4 regions of the Kosakonia sacchari SP1 genome follow, and region 2 is predicted to be linked to each of the others. Evidence: predicted binding sites of a transcription regulator. Region 2 holds the regulator's gene; each other region holds the start of a gene.
What was found. Region 2 encodes PurR, which represses purine synthesis genes. Its sites were predicted from a motif close to CANGCAAACGTTTGCNTG; they were not measured.
Positions count from the first base shown of each region.

Region 1: a site for PurR is predicted at 2,445-2,462, ahead of C813_RS40825 (nucleoside-specific channel-forming protein Tsx). Genes of this name have one in related genera too.
Region 3: a site for PurR is predicted at 2,703-2,720, ahead of purT (formate-dependent phosphoribosylglycinamide formyltransferase). Genes of this name have one in related genera too.
Region 4: a site for PurR is predicted at 2,263-2,280, ahead of pyrC (dihydroorotase). Genes of this name have one in related genera too.

Region 1 covers NZ_CP007215.2:3,753,334-3,758,367, reverse strand. The annotation lists gene C813_RS40840 (ABC transporter ATP-binding protein) at 1-41, opposite strand, end outside; gene C813_RS40835 (VOC family protein) at 290-655, shown strand; gene C813_RS40830 (helix-turn-helix transcriptional regulator) at 706-1,395, shown strand; gene C813_RS40825 (nucleoside-specific channel-forming protein Tsx) at 1,438-2,307, opposite strand; gene C813_RS40820 (SadB/YajI family lipoprotein) at 2,602-3,144, opposite strand; gene nrdR (transcriptional regulator NrdR) at 3,298-3,747, shown strand; gene ribD (bifunctional diaminohydroxyphosphoribosylaminopyrimidine deaminase/5-amino-6-(5-phosphoribosylamino)uracil reductase RibD) at 3,750-4,853, shown strand; gene ribH (6,7-dimethyl-8-ribityllumazine synthase) at 4,943-5,034, shown strand, end outside.
Region 2 covers NZ_CP007215.2:2,711,861-2,716,894, forward strand. The annotation lists gene sodB (superoxide dismutase [Fe]) at 9-590, shown strand; gene C813_RS35780 (MFS transporter) at 645-1,814, opposite strand; gene cydH (cytochrome bd-I oxidase subunit CydH) at 1,983-2,072, opposite strand; gene purR (HTH-type transcriptional repressor PurR) at 2,370-3,395, shown strand; gene punR (DNA-binding transcriptional activator PunR) at 3,414-4,325, opposite strand; gene punC (purine nucleoside transporter PunC) at 4,438-5,034, shown strand, end outside.
Region 3 covers NZ_CP007215.2:1,968,968-1,974,001, reverse strand. The annotation lists gene ptrB (oligopeptidase B) at 1-1,046, opposite strand, end outside; gene C813_RS32380 (tellurite resistance TerB family protein) at 1,125-1,784, opposite strand; gene yebF (protein YebF) at 1,879-2,229, opposite strand; gene C813_RS32370 (YebG family protein) at 2,288-2,626, opposite strand; gene purT (formate-dependent phosphoribosylglycinamide formyltransferase) at 2,758-3,936, shown strand; gene kdgA (bifunctional 4-hydroxy-2-oxoglutarate aldolase/2-dehydro-3-deoxy-phosphogluconate aldolase) at 4,158-4,799, opposite strand; gene edd (phosphogluconate dehydratase) at 4,838-5,034, opposite strand, start outside.
Region 4 covers NZ_CP007215.2:2,927,340-2,932,373, forward strand. The annotation lists gene mdtH (multidrug efflux MFS transporter MdtH) at 1-820, shown strand, start outside; gene grxB (glutaredoxin 2) at 886-1,533, shown strand; gene C813_RS36805 (lipoprotein) at 1,657-2,217, shown strand; gene pyrC (dihydroorotase) at 2,334-3,374, shown strand; gene dinI (DNA damage-inducible protein I) at 3,450-3,695, shown strand; gene bssS (biofilm formation regulator BssS) at 3,972-4,226, shown strand; gene solA (N-methyl-L-tryptophan oxidase) at 4,347-5,034, shown strand, end outside.

The sequences.
Region 1 (5,034 bases), 1.0 Mb from region 2:
AAATAACTTTTACTGACGGCCTGCATTTCAACTGCCCACATCGTTCCCTGTTCCTTAGCGTGTAATTCCTGTTTGTATCGGCTACCCCATTACGGCAGGGGGCGGAGTTTATAGATATCATTTCGCTTTGAATACATAGCCTGCTCATTAATGCTTTAGTTAATTATGTTTTTCGGATAATTATCGCGACGGGACGGAAAATAGTAAGACGATCCCTACTGACAATATGCTGTCAGGAGTCCTCTGGCAGACTCGCTGTGTTGATTTTTTTAACGCAGAGGAACAGAGCATGAACACATTAGTGAATTGGTTTGAATTGCCGGTACAGCAACTGGATCGTGCAGTCGCGTTTTATGAGCATGTATTAGGTAGTCAGTTTCGCCATGAGACTGTAGCTGGTATCGAAATGGCGGTATTTCCGCATGTAAAACCTGCGACCGGCGGTGCGCTGGTAAAAGGACCAATGTTCCAGCCGGTAAGCGGTGGTACAGTGGTCTACCTGGCGACGGCAAACCTTGCGGCTGCGCTGGAACGCGTGCGTGAAAAGAGCGGTGAATGTTGTTTTGGCCCGGAAGTATTGCCGCAGGGCATTGGTACTATTGCCCTGATTATTGACAGTGAGGGTAACCGGGTTGGATTGCATCAACCCGCCTGAACCACTGATGCCCGTGCTGATGCGCGGGCTTTTCTTCATCCGGATAAGTTATGAGCCGTCGTGCTGATCGATTGTTTCAGATAGTTCAGGTTCTGCGTGCCCGACGTCGCGTGACGGCGGCGCTACTGGCCGAGCGGCTGGAGGTTTCTGAACGCACCATCTATCGCGACATTCGCGATTTGTCACTTTCCGGCGTACCGATTCAGGGCGAGGCGGGCAGCGGTTACCGTTTACTGCCCGGTTTCGATTTGCCGCCGTTAATGTTTACCGGTCTTGAGGTTGAAGCACTAATTGCCGCTATCGGCATGTTGCAAACCTGGAGCGGCGATACGCTGGCACAGGCTGCCGGTTCGGCGCAGGAAAAACTGTTGGCGGTACTGCCTTACGACAAACGCATTACGGCTGAACGCAACCGCATCGTTTCACCCAATTTTGATAAATACCCGCAGGTACGCGTCTGGTTTGATGTGATGCACCAGGCGATGCGGCTGCATCAGGAGTTGCATCTGCATTATGAAGACGACAAAGGAAAAGCCTCGGAGCGGGTGATCCATCCGTTAGGGCTGTCGTTTATGGGAAGTGTGTGGGTATTGGTGTCGTGGTGTACGTTACGCGATGACTATCGTTGTTTTCGTCTCGATCGCTGCACATCGGTCGCTTTTACCGGCAAGACATTTACGGAACGCGCGGACAGATCGATGCAGGATTTCGTTAACCTGCAGAAAGCGCGCTGGCAATAAAAAAGCCGACCATCGGGTCGGCTCTTATGCAATGCAGTGGGATTAGAAGTTGTAACCAACAACCAGGTAACCACCCCAACCGGTAGAACGCACATAGCTATCGCCCATGGCTGCATCATCTTTGAACTGACCGCCATTGTGCCAATAACGGGCTACCACAGAGTAGTGCCAGTGATCGTAGCCCAGCGAAAGAATATGGCTGGAAGCAATCGAGTTGTTGGTGCGGAACTGCTCGCCGTTAACATAGTAGCGGCTGTCGCCCAGTTTTGAACCCCAGTCAAAGTTGGTAAAGCCGATGTAGCTCAGTTGGCCGCCCCACAGGCTGGTGATTGGCACAAAGTATTTCACTTTGAAGCGGTAGCCGTCCCATTCGTTTTGGTTTTCGGCACCGTAGTTCTGCCACTGATATTTCGCATAGACGTTCAGGGAGAGGCTCATCGGCAAGCCGGTGTCGATGTCGGTACCCAGACCCATGTACCAGGTGCTCTGACGACCAGATTCGTTGCGACCCATGTCGTAGATGTAGTTGTTAGCGAAGTACCACTCTTTGAACGGACCAAAACTCAGATCGGTTCCGGTCAGTTTATCAATAGAGAAACGTGGCTCGATTTCCATAAACAGCGGCGAACCGTGGTTCCAGATCCCCTTCGCACCGGTGTTACCACCGAAGAAGACTGGCGCATCCAGGTAGCCGTAGAAATCAAACCAATCTTTCTTGGCGAACGCTTCATATTCCAGATAAGTATCGTTACGCGGAACAGGTCCGAAACGGGTGTGATAACTCCCCACCACGTTTACGCTCTGGTGCCACCAGTCGGAAACGTATTCAGGTTTGCTGTTATCCGCTGCGTTAGCAGTAAAAGAAGCGGAAAGCGCCAGAGCAGCACCGGCTGCGAGAATTGTTTTTTTCATCATTACGCCACTGATTGAGATCCCAGACGGGAGTGAAAGAAAGCACGCATGGAGTTTCTAAATGTTTCATATTTCTGCGCGCCTATTATAAGTATCCGCGTTCACAAAAATATGTGTTGTTTCACATTATTGACACACGCGTAATCGATTGCGTTCACGTTTGCGTGCAATAAACGACGGCGATTGTACTGGCATTTATCGATATTGCAAATTGGTGAATGTGATGAACAGATGACAAAAAAGAAGAAAACACATGACAGAGAGTAAGAAAGGGCGACAGCGTCGCCCCTGAGGTTATTGCAAATTGGCGGGCTGGATATCGTGAATGCGGACAAAGCCTAACTGCTCTGGCGTGATGCCGTTAAGTTGCAGCGGAATATCAACGTCGCTCGGCGCCAGTGTGCTGGCCGGTGCGTTAATCAGCTGGTTTTGTACGTTCACTTCCTGGTAGTTCTCGGTGGTGCCCTGAATCTGGCCCCATTCAACGGTGCCGCTAAAAGCCGGTAACGGATCGTTGGATTCGCCCTGGATTCGCAACACGACCCGGGTTCCCGCCGCATTCGGCGCGATATTTTGCAACGACATACGCAGCATACCGATTTGGCTATTCAAGCGGGCGGGCGTATTGGCGCCTGGCAGTAGGTAAACGCCGCTACCGGATTTGGCATTCAGCGTGTTCTGCTGGGTGATTTTCACCGTCTCTTTATTAAGCTTGCTCATTTCATTATTGAGCGTGCTGACACTTTGATGAAGCTGGCGAACTTCGCTTTGCTGGGCGCAGGCACTGAGGGCAAAAAGGCTTCCCAGTAACAGGGTTCTTAGGTAACGTCTTGTCATTGTGTCTGTTTCCTTGGATAGGATCTTCTCTGTAATGGTAGATCGCAACGGCCTCGTTGCCATCGATCCATTGTCTCAAAAACGGTCTGCCTTTGTTGTCATGCCAGTTCAGGGTAAAATAGATTTCAGTTAACTCTAACGTCAGGACGCCGTATGCATTGCCCATTCTGTTTCGCCGTGGATACCAAAGTTATCGATTCTCGCCTGGTGGGTGAAGGTTCATCCGTTCGCCGTCGCCGGCAGTGCCTGGTCTGTAATGAGCGTTTCACCACCTTTGAAGTGGCGGAGCTTGTGATGCCGCGCGTTGTGAAAAGCAATGATGTGCGTGAACCGTTCAATGAAGAGAAGCTGCGTCGTGGCATGTTAAAAGCGCTCGAAAAGCGCCCTGTGAGCGCGGATGACGTTGAAATGGCGCTGAATCACATTAAATCGCAACTTCGCGCAACCGGTGAACGGGAAGTGCCGAGTAAGATGATTGGCAATTTGGTGATGGAGCAGCTGAAAAAGCTCGATAAAGTGGCCTATGTCCGCTTTGCCTCTGTCTACCGTAGCTTTGAAGATATTCGCGAATTTGGCGAAGAGATCGCACGTCTACAGGACTAATCATGCACGACGAAATGTACATGGCGCGAGCGCTGAAACTGGCGCAGCGCGGGCGTTTTACCACTCACCCGAACCCGCGTGTCGGCTGCGTCATTGTCAACGATGGCGAAATTGTCGGCGAAGGTTTTCATTACCGCGCTGGCGAACCGCACGCGGAAGTGCATGCGTTGCGCATGGCGGGCGAACGGGCCCGCGGTGCAACAGCATATGTCACGCTCGAACCGTGCAGCCATCACGGGCGTACTCCGCCATGCTGTGAAGCGCTGATTAATGCTGGCGTTGCGCGCGTGGTTGCCGCAATGCAGGATCCTAACCCACAGGTTGCCGGGCGCGGTTTGTATCGCTTGCAGCAGGAAGGTATTGAAGTCAGTCACGGGTTAATGATGAGTGAAGCCGAAGCGTTGAATAAAGGCTTCCTCAAACGTATGCGCACCGGGTTTCCTTACGTGCAACTTAAGCTCGGCGCGTCGCTTGATGGACGTACCGCGATGGCCAGCGGCGAAAGCCAGTGGATCACCTCACCGCAGGCGCGACGTGACGTACAGCAGCTACGCGCGCAGAGCCACGCGATCCTGACCAGCAGTGAAACGGTGCTGGCGGACGATCCGGCGCTGACTGTGCGCTGGGCAGAGTTAAATGCCGATACTCAGGCGCTTTACCCGCAGGAAAATTTGCGTCAACCGGTACGCATTGTTGTCGACAGCCAGAACCGGGTGACACCGCAGCATCAGTTAGTCGGCCTGCCGGGAGAAACCTGGTTTGCTCGTACGCGCGCCGATGAGCGCCAGTGGCCTGAAAACGTGCGTGAAATTATCGTACCGGAACATAATGGCCACGCCGATCTGGTCACGCTGATGATGCTGCTCGGCAAACAGCAGATCAACAGTGTGTGGGTCGAAGCGGGCGCACACCTTGCCGGAGCATTGTTGCAGGCCGGTCTGGTGGATGAGCTGATTGTCTATCTGGCACCTACACTGTTAGGCAGCGATGCGCGCGGTCTGTGTGTGCTGCCGGGGTTATCCGCCCTTGCGGAGGCACCACACTTTAAATTCAATGAGATACGTCAGGTTGGCCCCGATGTCTGCCTGCATCTCACTCATGCGTGATGCCTGCTGTAAAAGGGAAGCAGCGCGTAAAATATTATGCTAAAATCCGCCCCCCTGCGGGGTCCGAACTGAACCTGTGAAGGAAGTGTATGAACATTATTGAAGCCAACGTTGCTGCTCCGGACGCTCGCGTCGCCATCACCATTGCGCGTTTCAACAACTTCATCAACGACAGCCTGCT
Region 2 (5,034 bases):
GAATAGCAATGTCGTTTGAATTACCTGCATTACCGTATGCAAAAGACGCCCTGGCGCCGCATATCTCAGCCGAAACGCTGGAATACCACTATGGTAAACATCATCAGACGTATGTCACCAACCTCAACAACCTGATCAAAGGCAGCGCTTTTGAAGGTAAATCTCTGGAAGAGATTGTGAAAAGCAGCGAAGGCGGCGTGTTCAACAATGCCGCCCAGGTCTGGAACCATACCTTCTACTGGAACTGCCTGGCTCCGAATGCTGGCGGTGAACCGGCTGGTGAGCTGGCGGCGGCTATCGCCAAATCCTTCGGCAGCTTTGCCGAATTCAAAGCGCAATTCACCGATGCTGCGGTTAAAAACTTCGGTGCTGGCTGGACGTGGCTGGTGAAAAAAGCGGATGGCGCATTAGCCATTGTTTCAACGTCTAATGCGGGTACGCCGCTGACAAGCGACGCAACCCCGCTGTTAACCGTCGATGTGTGGGAACATGCGTATTACATCGATTATCGTAATGCGCGTCCGAACTACCTCGAACATTTCTGGGCGCTGGTAAACTGGTCATTCGTGGCCAAAAATTTAGCGGCATAAACGCGGCATAAAACAAAGGAGGGGCTAGCCCCTCCTTTTTTGCATTTGTGCTATTTATTCTGCTGCGGCACAGACACGTTCTGGCTGAGAGCGGCCAGAGAACAGCACCACCAGCAGACCCAGCCCGGCAATAATCGCCCCCATAACCGGGACGAAATCATAACCCAGCCCAGCGGAAATCACTGCTCCACCGGCTGCCGCGCCCAGCGCGTTACCGAGGTTAAAGGCACCGATATTGACTGAAGATGAAAGGCCAGGTGCTTCATGCGCAACGCGCATGACACGCATCTGCAACGGCGGAACCACCGCAAACGTCGCCGCGCCCCACACCACCATGCTGATGGCTGCGCCCACTTCACTGCGCGCCAGGAACGGGATCGCCAGCATGATGGCAATCAGCAGGATCAAAAAACCTTTCAGCGTGCCGGTGACCGAGCGATCCGCCAGTTTGCCGCCGAGATAGTTACCAATGGAGAAACCAACGCCAATCAACACCAGCATCGCCGTCACAAAAACGGGAGTGGCATCGGTAATGGTGTGCAGTACCGGCGCAATGTAGGTATACAGCGTGAACATGGCACCTGCGCCGAGCACAGTGGTCAGCAATGCGGACAACACTTGTGGGCGTACCAGTACCGACAGCTCTTTACGTACGTCCGGGCGCTCACCAGCACCACCTTTCGGCAACGAAAAGAACAGGCTCGCCATAGCAATCACACCCAGCCCGGCAGTGGCCATGAACGACATGCGCCAGCCAATGGTTTCACCCAGCCAGGTCGCGGCAGGTACACCGCCGATGTTAGCAATGGTCAGCCCCATAAACATGGTGGCGACTGCGCTGGCCTGCTTCTCTTTGGCAACCACGCTTGCTGCCACCACCGAACCAAGACCAAAGAAAGCGCCATGGTTCAGGCTAGTGACGATACGTGCCAGCATTAATGTGGTGTAATCCGGCGCGATCGCCGACAGCACGTTACCAAGCGTAAAAATTGCCATCAAAAAGATCAGGGCATTGCGTCTGCCGCGATGAGACAGCAACAACGTCATTAACGGCGCACCAACCATTACACCGATAGCGTAGGCGCTAATCAGCATCCCCGCTGCCGGAATAGAAACGTCAACGCCGCGGGCAATAACCGGCAGTAATCCCATCGGGGAAAACTCGGTAGTACCAATGCCGAAGGCGCCAATCGCCAGGGCAAGCAAAGGGAAATTAATTTTCATCTGTGACTCCAAAAAAGACATGCCGACTAGCGACCCTGTCGCTGAAGTCAAAAGTATGACAGCTATCACAAAAAACAGAAGTTAGCAGAATGACAAAAGATTATTGCAGAGGTGATAACAATAGCGGGGCAGAAAACCGAGGGAGAAGAGGCTCTCCCTCGCGATAGATCAATGCAGTGCAGCAGTCAGACCGCCGAAAACAATCAGGCTCAGAACGATGACGGTAGTGATTAAAGAATACTTCAGATCGGTGCTCATCAATTTTCCCCTTTTTAATTTCCCCACAAAAAGTGAGATAACGCATTTTTGCACAAATTATCTTAAAAATCTTGCGGGAATTCGCAGGAGAAACGTTTTAATACTTCCCCTTTTGCTCAAGATCAGACAAAATTCGACGCTAAATTTATTAGCGTACCGGCCATTGACTCCCCTCCTGACGTCCAGTGTCGTTTTCCCGGCGTACCGCACCCCCTTTGATGGGTACAGGGTGATTAAAGGCAAACGTTTACCTTAAGTATTATCAGGAGCTTATGATATGGTCTGGAGTGATATCTGATGGCAACGATTAAAGACGTAGCGAAACGAGCAAACGTTTCCACTACAACCGTATCACATGTAATTAACAAGACCCGTTTCGTCGCCGAAGAGACGCGCAACGCCGTGTGGGCAGCGATTAAAGAGCTGCACTATTCCCCCAGCGCTGTCGCCCGCAGCCTGAAAGTGAATCACACAAAATCGATCGGTTTGCTGGCTACCAGCAGTGAAGCGGCCTACTTTGCTGAAATTATTGAAGCCGTAGAGAAAAAGTGCTTCCAGAAGGGTTACACCCTGATCCTTGGCAATGCCTGGAATAGCCTCGAAAAACAGCGTGCTTACCTGTCGATGATGGCGCAAAAGCGTGTCGATGGCTTGCTGGTAATGTGTTCAGAATACCCGGAATCGCTGTTGAACATGCTGGAAGAGTACCGCCATATTCCGATGGTCGTGATGGACTGGGGCGAAGCGAAGGCCGACTTTACGGACTCCGTTATTGATAACGCCTTCGAAGGCGGTTATATGGCCGGTCGCTACCTTATTGATCGCGGACACCGCGATATTGGTGTGATCCCAGGCCCTCTGGAGCGTAACACTGGCGCTGGCCGTCTGGCTGGCTTTATGAAAGCGATGGAAGAAGCCCTTATCACCGTGCCGGAAAACTGGATCGTACAGGGCGATTTCGAGCCGGAATCCGGCTATCGCGCGATGCAGCAAATCCTCGGTCAGGCGCATCGCCCTACTGCGGTGTTTTGCGGTGGCGACATTATGGCGATGGGCGCGCTGTGTGCTGCCGATGAGATGGGTTTACGCGTACCGCAGGATATTTCCCTGATTGGTTATGACAATGTGCGTAACTCACGCTTCTTCACTCCGGCATTAACCACGATTCACCAGCCGAAAGATTCGCTGGGAGAAACGGCGTTTACCATGCTGCTTGATCGCATCGTCAACAAGCGCGAGGAGTCGCAGTCTATCGAAGTGCATCCGCGCCTGGTCGAGCGTCGCTCAGTGGCCGATGGCCCGTTCCGCGATTATCGCCGCTAATCGCTTATTACGGAGCCGTTAATTCGGCTCCCTTAACCATTCGTCATTCAGCGTTTCACTGTCCCCAAGATATTCCAGCAGCCAGTTTAACGCCGGGGAAGCCTCATTTTGTTGCCACGTCAGGCAGCACGCCGCGTCCGGGAAGGGGTTTTCCAGGTTCAGCGCGACCCAGTCACCGCTGTCGAGCCGCGGGCGGGCAAAGTGTGCCGGCACCATTCCCACGCACAGCCCTGCAGATAAGCACGCCTCCGACGACGCCCAATCAGGGACAATCACGCGTTTCTGATTATCCAGCAGCCAGGTAATACGTTTCGGCAACGAGCGGGACGTATCTTCCTGGATAAGTGAAGGCCAGTTGCGCAAGGTATCGTCGCTGAGCGGACCTGCCAGTGACGCCAGCGGATGACGACTGGAAACCACGCATTTCCAGCTCAGCATTCCCATATCGCGAAACGCATAACGCCCACCTACGGGGATGGCCTGCGTTGCGCCGATCGCCAGCTCAACCCGCCCGTCAGCAAGCGCATCCCAGACACCGTTAAAGACTTCCTGGTAAACCTGCAACTCAACATCACTGAAATGGCGATAGAAATCGACGATCAATTGCCGGGTACGTTCAGGTTTTACGATGTTGTCGACGGCAATTGCCAGTTGCCCGCGCCAGCCGTTGGCGATTTGCTGGCACTGCTGACGGGTGATCTGCATTTTTTTGATAACAGCTCGCCCTTCTTTCAAAAACCAGACCCCGGCAGGCGTGAGCTCAACATCACGATGGCGGCGTTCAAACAGCGGAACAGCCAGCCACTCCTCAAGCTGTCGCACGGTATAGCTCACCGCAGAAGGTACACGGTGTAACTCCTGCGCCGCGACGCTAAAACTGCCATTGCGCGCGACAGCATCAACCACTTCCAGTGAATATTCTGACCACATAATCTGCCTGCAAAAATTTTGAAACCACTACGCAAATATTAGCGTTTCACAAGCGCTAATGCACTCCTTACACTCGACAGCCCTGATTACCTGCAATTAAAGAGAAACACTAATGCAACCTGGCAACGGATTTTTAGTCTGGCTCGCGGGATTAAGCGTGCTCGGCTTTTTAGCCACTGATATGTACCTCCCCGCCTTCAGCGCGATACAGCAAGATTTACACACATCGTCTGCGGTGGTTAGCGCAACCTTAAGCCTGTTTCTGGCGGGCTTTGCCATTGCGCAACTGGTATGGGGGCCACTATCAGATCGCTATGGCCGCAAGCCGGTGTTGCTGGCCGGGCTGGCGATTTTCGCGCTGGGGTGTCTGGGAACATTATGGGTACGCGATGCAACCCTGTTGCTGGTGCTGCGCTTTGTGCAAGCGGTAGGCGTCTGCGCCGCGACAGTAAGCTGGCAGGCGCTGGTGACGGATAACTATCCCGCGCATCGCGTCAATCGCATCTTCGCCACCATTATGCCGCTCGTTGGTTTAACACCCGCTCTGGCACCGCTGCTGGGAGCCTGGATCCTTGCGCATTTCAACTGGCAGGCCATTTTCGCCACCTTACTGGCGATCACAGTGATTCTGATGATCCCGGCATGGCGACTGAAAGCACCGGCGAATAAGATTGAGCACCACGAACAATCGCTGACCTTTATGGATCTG
Region 3 (5,034 bases), 740 kb from region 2:
TCCCGGGTTTTGCGGTTAATCTGGCGCAAACTGGTCAGGCCGCGCTGGCGTTCTTCCACAACCAGCCAATCAGTAAACAGCGTAAACCCTTCAAGCATCACCTGCTCGCGCGCCGGTATCAGTACTTCCCAGCGCCGTTCATCGCGCACTTTGGTGCGATACAGACCGAAGTTTTTACCATCCCGATTGGATCGCAGGTAAAAAGTGTGCTGGTAGTGATCAAGGCTATATTCGTGATCTTTGCGCCTTGGCAGAAAACGCAGCGGCTGGGCGTCCGGCAGTTCGGCATCAAGGAGGAGAACTTCACTGGTGGTCGCGCTGGCGAGATGAATAGTGATGTAGTGCTGGGAAGTGGTTTTGCTCAGGCCAACATAAAAGGTCTCGTCCTGCTCTTCATACACCAGTTCATCCTGTTGCGAAGGCGTCCCTACGGTGTGTCGCCAGACCTGGTACGGCAGTAATGTTGTGGCATGTTTGCGCACATAATAGAGCGTTTCTGAATCGTTAACCCAGACAAATTCCGGCGAGACATTATCCAGCATTTCCGGATACCAGTTGCCCGTCTCAAGATTGCGAAAACGCAGACCATACTGCCTGCGGGAAAGATAATCTTCAGCAATCGCCATAATAGTATTGTCGGGCGAGACTTCCATACCGCCAAGGGTGTAGAACTCACTGTGCGACGCACGCTGGTTGGCATCCAGTAACACCGACCACTCATCCCACTCGGAACTGAGAACCGACTGACGTTGATAAATCGCATACTCGCTTCCCGGCTCGTAGATGTGCCGGTAACGGTAGCCGTTTTTGATATAAGGCGCGGAGACTTCGCGCTGCGGTATTCGCGAGATAATTTCTGCCAGCACATCGTCCTGCAACGCCTGCTGGGAGGCCATCACTTCGCGCCCGTAATCATTTTCCTGATGGAGATAATCCAGAACATCTGACTGCGAGCGCGTATCGTCCCGCAGCCAGTAATAGTTGTCGATACGCGTATCACCATGCATCGTCATGGCGTGCGGGATTTTTTTTGCTTTCGGCGACATAGCACAATTCTTATTTGGTTTTACATACCTATAAGGGTGGCAAAACCCACGCGCGATGCAAGCGAAACGTAATGTAGATCATGAGCTAAGCGCTAATTTCTGCTTTTTGAGATCCGCCTCGATATCTTCACGCACGTCTTGCGGAATTTTTAACGCGTCGCCCAGCGCGTTCAAATAACTGCGTTCCATAAAGTGATCGATATCGATAACAGCGCAACTGAGGAAGTAAACTTCCAGCGCTTCTTCTTCGTTTTGCACTCCCTGTGCCAGACGCGCGGGGTCAAGCGGCTGGTCTATGGCATTCGCTACCAGTTGCTGTCCTTGCGCTTCCACGCCCGCTTCACGCAATTGCTGTTCTATCGCCGCGCGTTCTTTATCATCAATGTGTCCGTCGCTTTTAGCGGCGAAGACCAGCGCCAGGATCAGCCGCTCAGTGCGTACATCCAGAGGCGTATTTTGCTGACCAAATTGCGGCTCGCCTTGATGCGCATCCCGGATGCGATCCTTGTACTTATTCCACAATACGCTGCCCGCAACGGCACCTCCGCCCACCAGCAAAGCGCCAGTACCATATTTCGCGAGCAGTTTACGCGATGATTTACTGGCGACCAGCAGACCCGCCAGGCCACCTAATGCACCCGGAACCAACAAATTGTTGAGCCCCTGCCCACCTGATGACGGCGTCTGAGTATCACTTTTTTGACCAAGTAACGACTGCAGTTGATTTAACCAGCTCATAGAACCCTCGCTTACCATGACAGTTGTGCGCACAGAGTAAGCGAGGGGGATGTCAGGAAGTGTCTATATCTGAAAAGAATGGGAAAATGCGGTGTTACGATTGCGGCTGATACTCCGCGGTTCCGCCTTTACAATTGATAGTCACTCGATAGTGAATGTCAGTGCTTTTCCCGCGTACGGTTAACGGCACTACCCATTTATCATCCTTGCCAGTAATCTCCTTCGGATTGACCCAGGCGACCGGATCGGCCTGCCCCAGTTTCTTTTGATCGTCAGCCCAACGGACAATGCGATTCTGCAGATAATCCCGCTTAACACTGGCGGCGATGCCGTCTGCCTTGAGTCCCTCGCACGAGGGAAATTTCACCGATTTATCCGTGGCGGCATGCACCGCAATGCTGCCTGCCAGCAAAAGCAGACCGGCGAAAACTCCTGCTATTTTCATGCTTATCTCCTGGTTTTTATCCCTTCAAAGCATGGTACAAATTGCTGGCAGTGCAAGATCAGGCGACTTTCACGCGCTTCGCTGCAGTTTTGATATCCACAGTGTCAGCCGTTTCTGAATCAGAAGAGTCAACCGATGCAGTCGCGTCTTCAGCTTCAGCACCCGGTAACTTACCGGATTTCAGGATGCTGTTAAGCGCCTCTTTTTGCTCGGCAAGCCACAACGCCATCTGATCGCGCGCGTTGTCTTCCAGATCTACCGGCCCTGTTGCAAGCCAATCACCGAGCACTTCGGCCAGATCGAGCATCTTATCGTAAGCATCGGCTTCCTTTTTGCTGGCAAAAGACATTTTTTCCTCACCTTCACGAATGACTACGTATTTAACTTCTACCGCCATGATGCAGCCTCATTTAACTGTTTATTTATACAGTATAGTAGCGCGTTGAAAAAACCACCGCAAGTGATAAAAGACAGACGCAAACGTTTTCGTTTATACTGCGCGCAAATTTTTGCTAACGGTACGATGCTATGACTCTTTTAGGAACCGCGCTGCGCCCTGCAGCAACCCGCGTGATGTTATTAGGCTCTGGCGAATTGGGCAAGGAAGTTGCCATCGAATGTCAGCGTTTGGGTATTGAAGTGATCGCCGTGGATCGCTATCCCGATGCACCTGCGATGCATGTTGCGCATCGTTCGCATGTTATCAATATGCTTGATGGCGCGGCGTTAAAAGCGCTGGTTGAACAAGAAAAACCTCACTTTATCGTGCCGGAAATCGAAGCTATCGCCACCGATATGCTGATAGAGCTGGAAGCGAAGGGTCAGCATGTCGTCCCCTGCGCTCGCGCCACCCGGCTTACGATGAATCGTGAAGGTATCCGCCGCCTGGCGGCTGAAGAGTTACAGTTGCCGACCTCCAGCTACCGCTTTGCCGACAGTGAAGCTGCATTTCAGCAAGCCGTCGCGGAGATAGGCTTGCCCTGTATTGTAAAACCGGTGATGAGCTCCTCCGGTAAAGGCCAGAGCTTTATTAAAAGCGCCGATCAGTTAGCAAGCGCCTGGGAATATGCCCAGCAAGGTGGTCGTGCCGGTGCCGGGCGCGTCATTGTTGAAGGCGTGGTCAATTTTGATTTTGAAATCACGCTGCTGACCATCAGCGCCGTCGACGGCGTACATTTCTGCGCACCGGTCGGCCATCGCCAGGAAGATGGCGACTATCGCGAATCCTGGCAACCGCAACAAATGTCGCCCCTGGCGCTGGAGCGCGCGCAAGCTATTGCCAGCAAAGTGGTGCTGGCGCTTGGCGGTTACGGTCTGTTTGGCGTTGAGCTTTTTGTGTGCGGCGATGACGTTATCTTCAGCGAAGTTTCTCCGCGCCCGCACGATACCGGCATGGTGACTCTGATTTCACAGGATCTTTCCGAGTTTGCCCTGCATGTCCGCGCGTTTCTCGGCATGCCCATTGGGGCAATTCGCCAGTATGGTCCATCTGCTTCGGCCGTGATCCTGCCGCACTTGACCAGCCAGAATGTCACCTTTGATAACGTAAACAACGCCGTCGGTGCTGGCGTGCAGTTGCGTCTGTTTGGTAAGCCGGAAATCGCGGGTTCCCGCCGTATGGGCGTCGCGCTGGCCGTGGCAGACAACGTAGAAAAAGCGGTGGAATACGCGGTTGCGGCGGCCGCGGCGGTGAAGGTCAACGGGTAATCTGCTTCTCCCTGCAGGCGGCATTGATTGCTGCCTGGATGCGTAGACAACTCTCACAGAAGTACCTGCCAGCCCCTTGAGAACTAAATCCGGGGGCAATAAACGGAGTCGCATCTTTTGATGTCCGTAGCCCTGGACGAATCAAAACCATAAAAAAGCCCGGTCGGCGTTAGCTGACTGGGCTTTTTATCAGGCAGACTTCACTTCGGACCCGCCGAAAATTACTGTTTCGCGCCTTCTACTGCTTCGCGAGCCAGTTTAGTGATGCGATCGTAGTCGCCTGCTTCCAGCGCATCGGCCGGCACCAGCCAGGAACCACCGATACATAGCACGCTTTTCAGCGCCAGATAATCACGGTAGTTAGCCGGAGAAATGCCGCCAGTCGGGCAGAAACGTACCTGCGAGAACGGACCCGCAATCGCCTGCAGCGCTTTGGTGCCGCCATTGGCTTCCGCCGGGAAGAATTTAAACTCTTTCAGACCGTAGTCCATACCCAGCATCAGTTCAGAAACGGTGCTGATCCCCGGGATCAACGGGATAGTACCTTCAGTCGCGGCTTTCAGCAGCGGCTCGGTCAGGCCAGGGCTGATAGCAAATTGTGCACCAGCAGCGGTTACTTCTGCCAGTTGCTGCGGGTTCAGCACAGTACCAGCACCGATAATCGCGTCCGGCACTTCCTTCGCGATAGCGCGAATAGCGTCGATAGCGCAAGCCGTACGCAGAGTCACTTCCAGAACGCGAACACCACCTGCAACCAGCGCTTTCGCCATCGGTACGGCGTGCTCCAGTTTATTCACTACGATTACCGGCACTACCGGCCCCGTTTTCAGGATTGCTTCTGCACTCGTTTTCCAGTTTTTCATCAGTGTTTTTCTCTCGCCAGAACTAAAATCTTGTCGTCTTAAAAAGTGATACAGGTCGCGCCCTGTTCCGCGCCGGAAAGTTTTTCCCGCAGCGCACCAAACATTTCACGCCCTGTGCCCACGCGCATCGCGCTAAGGTCAGGAATATGTGGCTGACGTGCGGCAAGAACGTTGTCATCAACCAGCAGCGTTAATTCGCCGGTCTGCCCGTTAACCCGAATCATGTCGCCATCAT
Region 4 (5,034 bases), 220 kb from region 2:
CAATCAGCGTAGCCGCTTTTTCTCGCTGCTAATGATGCAGGACAGCGCGGGCGCGGTTATTGGCGCGCTGCTCGGCAGTTGGCTGCTGCAATATGACTTTCGTCTGGTGTGCGCAGCTGGTGCGTTGATGTTTATCTTGTGTGCCGCGTTTAACGCCTGGCTGCTGCCTGCCTGGAAACTCTCGACGGTGAAAGCGCCGGTGCGCGAAGGTCTGACGCGCGTACTGCGTGACAAGCGCTTTGTGACTTACGTGCTGACCCTTACCGGTTATTACATGCTGGCGGTGCAGGTTATGTTGATGCTGCCGATTATGGTGAACGACATTGCCGGTTCCCCGGCGGCAGTGAAGTGGATGTACGCCATTGAAGCCTGTCTGTCGCTGACGCTGCTCTACCCCATTGCTCGCTGGAGTGAAAAACGTTTTCGCCTTGAGCATCGCCTGATGGCGGGTCTGCTGGTGATGTCATTCAGCCTGTTGCCGGTGGGGATGGTCGGCACGCTGCAGCAACTCTTTACGCTGATTTGCACCTTCTACATCGGCTCCATTATTGCCGAGCCAGCGCGCGAAACGTTAAGCGCACAGCTGGCCGATGCCCGTGCGCGCGGCAGCTATATGGGTTTCAGCCGTCTTGGGCTGGCCTTCGGGGGCGCGCTTGGTTATGCCGGTGGCGGCTGGCTGTTTGACGCCGGGAAAGCATTTAATCAGCCGGAACTGCCGTGGATGATGCTTGGCGTTATCGGGATGATCACCTCTATGGCGCTGCTGTGGCAATTCAGTCACAAACGTATTCGTCCGACCATGCTTGAACCCGGTGCCTGATTTGCGCGCAGGTTTTCCCTCTTCCATACTGGTAATTGATGGATAAGCCAGTATGGAGGAGAAACGTGAAACTCTACATTTACGATCACTGCCCGTTCTGCGTTAAAGCCCGCATGATTTTCGGCCTTAAGAACATCCCCGTCGAACTCAAGATCCTGCTCAATGATGACGAAGTCACACCCACAAAAATGATTGGCCAGAAAATGGCGCCGATCCTGCAAAAGGATGACAGTCGCTATCTGCCGGAAAGCATGGATATTGTTCACTATGTCGATAAGCTTGATGGCAAACCGCTGCTCACCGGCAAGCAAAACCCGAAAATTGAAGAATGGCTGCGTAAGGTGAATGGCTACGTTAATAAGCTGTTGATCCCGCGCTTCGCGAAATCGCCGTTTGATGAATTTTCCACGCCGCAGGCGCGGGCCTATTTCGTTGCCAAAAAAGAGGCCGCCATTGGCGATTTTGCCGAGCACCTCAGCCATTCCACAGGGCTAGCGAAAAATATCAGCGACGATTTACGTGCGCTGGATAAACTGATTGTTCAGCCCAACGCGGTGAACGGGGAACTCTCCGATGATGATATTCATCTCTTCCCGCTGCTACGTAACCTGACGCTGGTAAGCGGTATCAACTGGCCAAGCCGCGTTGCAGCGTACCGCGACAATATGGCGAAACAGACACAAATTAACTTGCTGTCATCGATGGCTATTTAACCGCCCGTGACGGAAGCGCACCCGCTTCCGTCATGCCTTTCAGCTTTTTCCGCTGGCCTTTATTTAGCGTGTGTCGCATGCTACGCCCCTGCGTCGTAGCATGGCGATCACGTTGAGGAATTCATGAAGAGAATCATTTTTGCCGCAGTATTACTGTTGAGCGGTGTGCTGGTGGGGTGCAATCAACTGACCCAATATTCTATCAGCGAACAGGAGATTAACCAGGCGCTACAAAAACGTAACGACTTCGCCAAAGACATTGGTGTGCCCGGCGTTGCGGATGCCCATATTGTGCTGAATAACCTGGCCAGTGAAATCGGTCGCGAAGAACCCAATAAAATCACGCTGACCGGTGATGCGAATCTGGATATGACCTCGCTATTTGGCAACCAGAAAGCCATTATCAAATTGAAGCTCAAAGCGTTGCCGGTATTTGATAAGGAAAAAGGCGCGATTTACCTGCAGGAGATGGAAGTGGTTAACGCCACCGTGTCACCGGAAAAAATGCAGACCGTGTTACAAACGCTGATGCCCTATCTTAATCAGTCGCTACGCAATTATTTTAACCAACGTCCTGCCTATGTGCTGAAAGAAGACAGCAGCAAAGGCGAGGCGCTGGCGAAAAAATATGCCAAAGGGATTGAGGTGAAACCGGGCGAAATTATCATTCCCCTCACAGACTAAATGACAGGGCGCCGCGAGCGCCCTTTTTTTCAGGAAAAAGATGCAAACGAAAACGTTTCCGCTTATTCTTAGTGCCCGGCAAAAAACACCTGTTTCTCACCAGCCGGAGCACTCCAATGACTCAACCCCAGGTTTTGAAAATCCGCCGTCCTGACGACTGGCATGTCCATTTACGTGATGGCGAAATGCTAAAAACCGTGGTGCCATGGACCAGCGAAACTTACGCCCGCGCCATTGTCATGCCGAACCTGGCTCCCCCTGTTACCACCGTGGATGCGGCCATCGCCTACCGTCAGCGTATTCTTGATGCTGTGCCCGCCGGGCATGATTTTACGCCCTTAATGACCTGCTACCTGACCGACAGCCTGAACGCCGATGAAGTCGAACGCGGCTTTAACGAGCAGGTGTTTACGGCAGCGAAACTCTATCCGGCGAATGCCACGACCAACTCCAGCCATGGTGTTACCAGCATTGATGCGATTATGCCGGTTCTGGAACGGATGGAAAAACTGGGGATGCCGCTGCTGGTGCATGGCGAAGTGACACACGCAGATATTGATATTTTCGATCGCGAAGCACGGTTTATCGAAACGGTCATGGAACCTCTGCGCCAGCGCCTGCCGGGGTTGAAAGTGGTGTTTGAGCATATTACGACCAAAGATGCCGCAGACTATGTACGTGAAGGCAATGAGCTGCTGGCCGCGACCATCACCCCTCAACACTTGATGTTTAACCGAAACCATATGCTGGTAGGTGGTGTGCGCCCTCACCTGTATTGTCTGCCGATCCTGAAGCGTAATATTCACCAGCAGGCGCTGCGCGAACTGGTTGCCAGCGGTTTTACTCGCGCGTTTCTCGGTACGGACTCCGCGCCGCATGCGCGTCATCGTAAAGAGGCCAGTTGCGGCTGCGCCGGTTGTTTCAACGCCCCCACCGCGCTTGGCAGTTATGCAACCGTGTTTGAAGAGATGAACGCCCTCCAGCATTTTGAAGCGTTCTGTTCAGTCAACGGACCGCGATTCTATGGCTTACCGGTGAACGAAACGTTGGTTGAACTGGTGCGTGAAGAGTGCCTGGTACCAGAGACAATTGCGCTGCCGGAAGATTCGCTGGTGCCTTTCCTGGCGGGTGAAACCGTGCGCTGGCGCGTTAAATAAAAAAATTATCGCTCCCTGTTGTAATATTTTTCGCTTAACTGTATAAACATACAGTAAATTACACAGGGGGCTATTATGCGCATTGAAGTGACTATCGCCAAAACCACACCCTTACCGCCTGGCGCTGTTGATGCGCTGGCGGGCGAGTTATCTCGTCGTCTGAACAATTGTTACCCCGATCGCGAAAACAAAATTACGGTTCGCTATGCCGCAGCAAATAATCTTTCGGTTTTAGGCGGTGCAAAAGAAGATAAAGATCGCATAACTGAAATTTTGCAGGAAACCTGGGAAAGCGCCGACGACTGGTTTATCACCGACTAATTTCTCTTTAAGTTTGTGCTTATTGCCGGGTCGCCCCGGCTTTTTTTGTTGTTTTTTTCAGCACAATCCTGGCGTAGATCTTTTTTAATAAAAATATATGGTTAAGAGCCCGTTTTCTTATTCAAAAAAATCTAACGGCCGAAAAAACATGTTGCAGAGTGTTTAATTATTCGATCTACTCCTCCACTTGTTGGTATACTGAAAAAGCTTCAAATAAAACACGCATTGAACCTCAAGAGTCGTTGTCGAATTAAACACGCCAATAAAGGGGTTATGATGGTAAAGAATAATGAAGTCATCCAGACCCATCCACTGGTCGGATGGGACATCAGCACCGTGGATAGCTACGACGCACTGATGCTCCGGTTGCATTACCAGACCCCAAACAGAGCCGCTCAGGAAGAGACCGAAGTCGGCCAGACGTTGTGGTTAACGACCGATGTTGCCCGCCAGTTTATATCGATACTCGAAGCGGGCATTGCCAAGATTGAATCGGGCGACTACCAGGAAGATGAGTATCGCAGGCATTAGCAACAATGCGCTATATAGACTCAACAGGCACCCTTGTGGTGCCTTTCTTATTTCTGTCCTTGTATAACGTTCCCAGGTTAATTACCCTCCTGAACACGCATTTGCCTGGAGAACACCACCATGAAATACGATCTCATTATTATTGGCAGCGGCTCTGTCGGTGCTGCGGCAGGCTATTACGCCACACTAAGCGGGCTGAACGTGCTGATGACCGACGCTCACCTGCCGCCGCATCAGGAAGGCAGCCACCACGGTGATACGCGTTTAATCCGTCATGCTTACGGCGAAGGCGAGAAATATGTTCCGCTGGTGTTGCGCGCCCAGCAGTTGTGGGAGCAACTGGCGGCGGAAAGCGGCGAAGCGGTGTTTGACCGTACAGGCGTTATCAACATTGGTCCGGCTGATTCCGCTTTTTTGGCTAACGTCGCGCAAAGCGCAGCGCATTGGCAGTTGGTCGTCGAAAAACTCGATGCCCCGTCACTGATGGCACGCTGGCCGGAAATCCGCGTCCCCGACGATTACATCGGCCTGTTTGAAGCAGACTCCGGTGTGCTGCGTAGCGAGCTGGCGATAAAGACCTGGATCCGCCTTGCCAAAGAGGCGGGCTGCGCTCAGCTGTTCAATTGTCCGGTCACTGCGCTGCATCATCATGATGACGGCATCAGTATCGATACCCAGGAAGGGACATTCCACGGCAAAAAAGTTCTTGTCAGCGCGGGGACATGGGTGCAAAAACTGCTGCCCGAACTGCCGATACAACCGGTCCGCAAAGTTTTTGCATGGTTCCAGGCCGATGGCCGCTACAGCA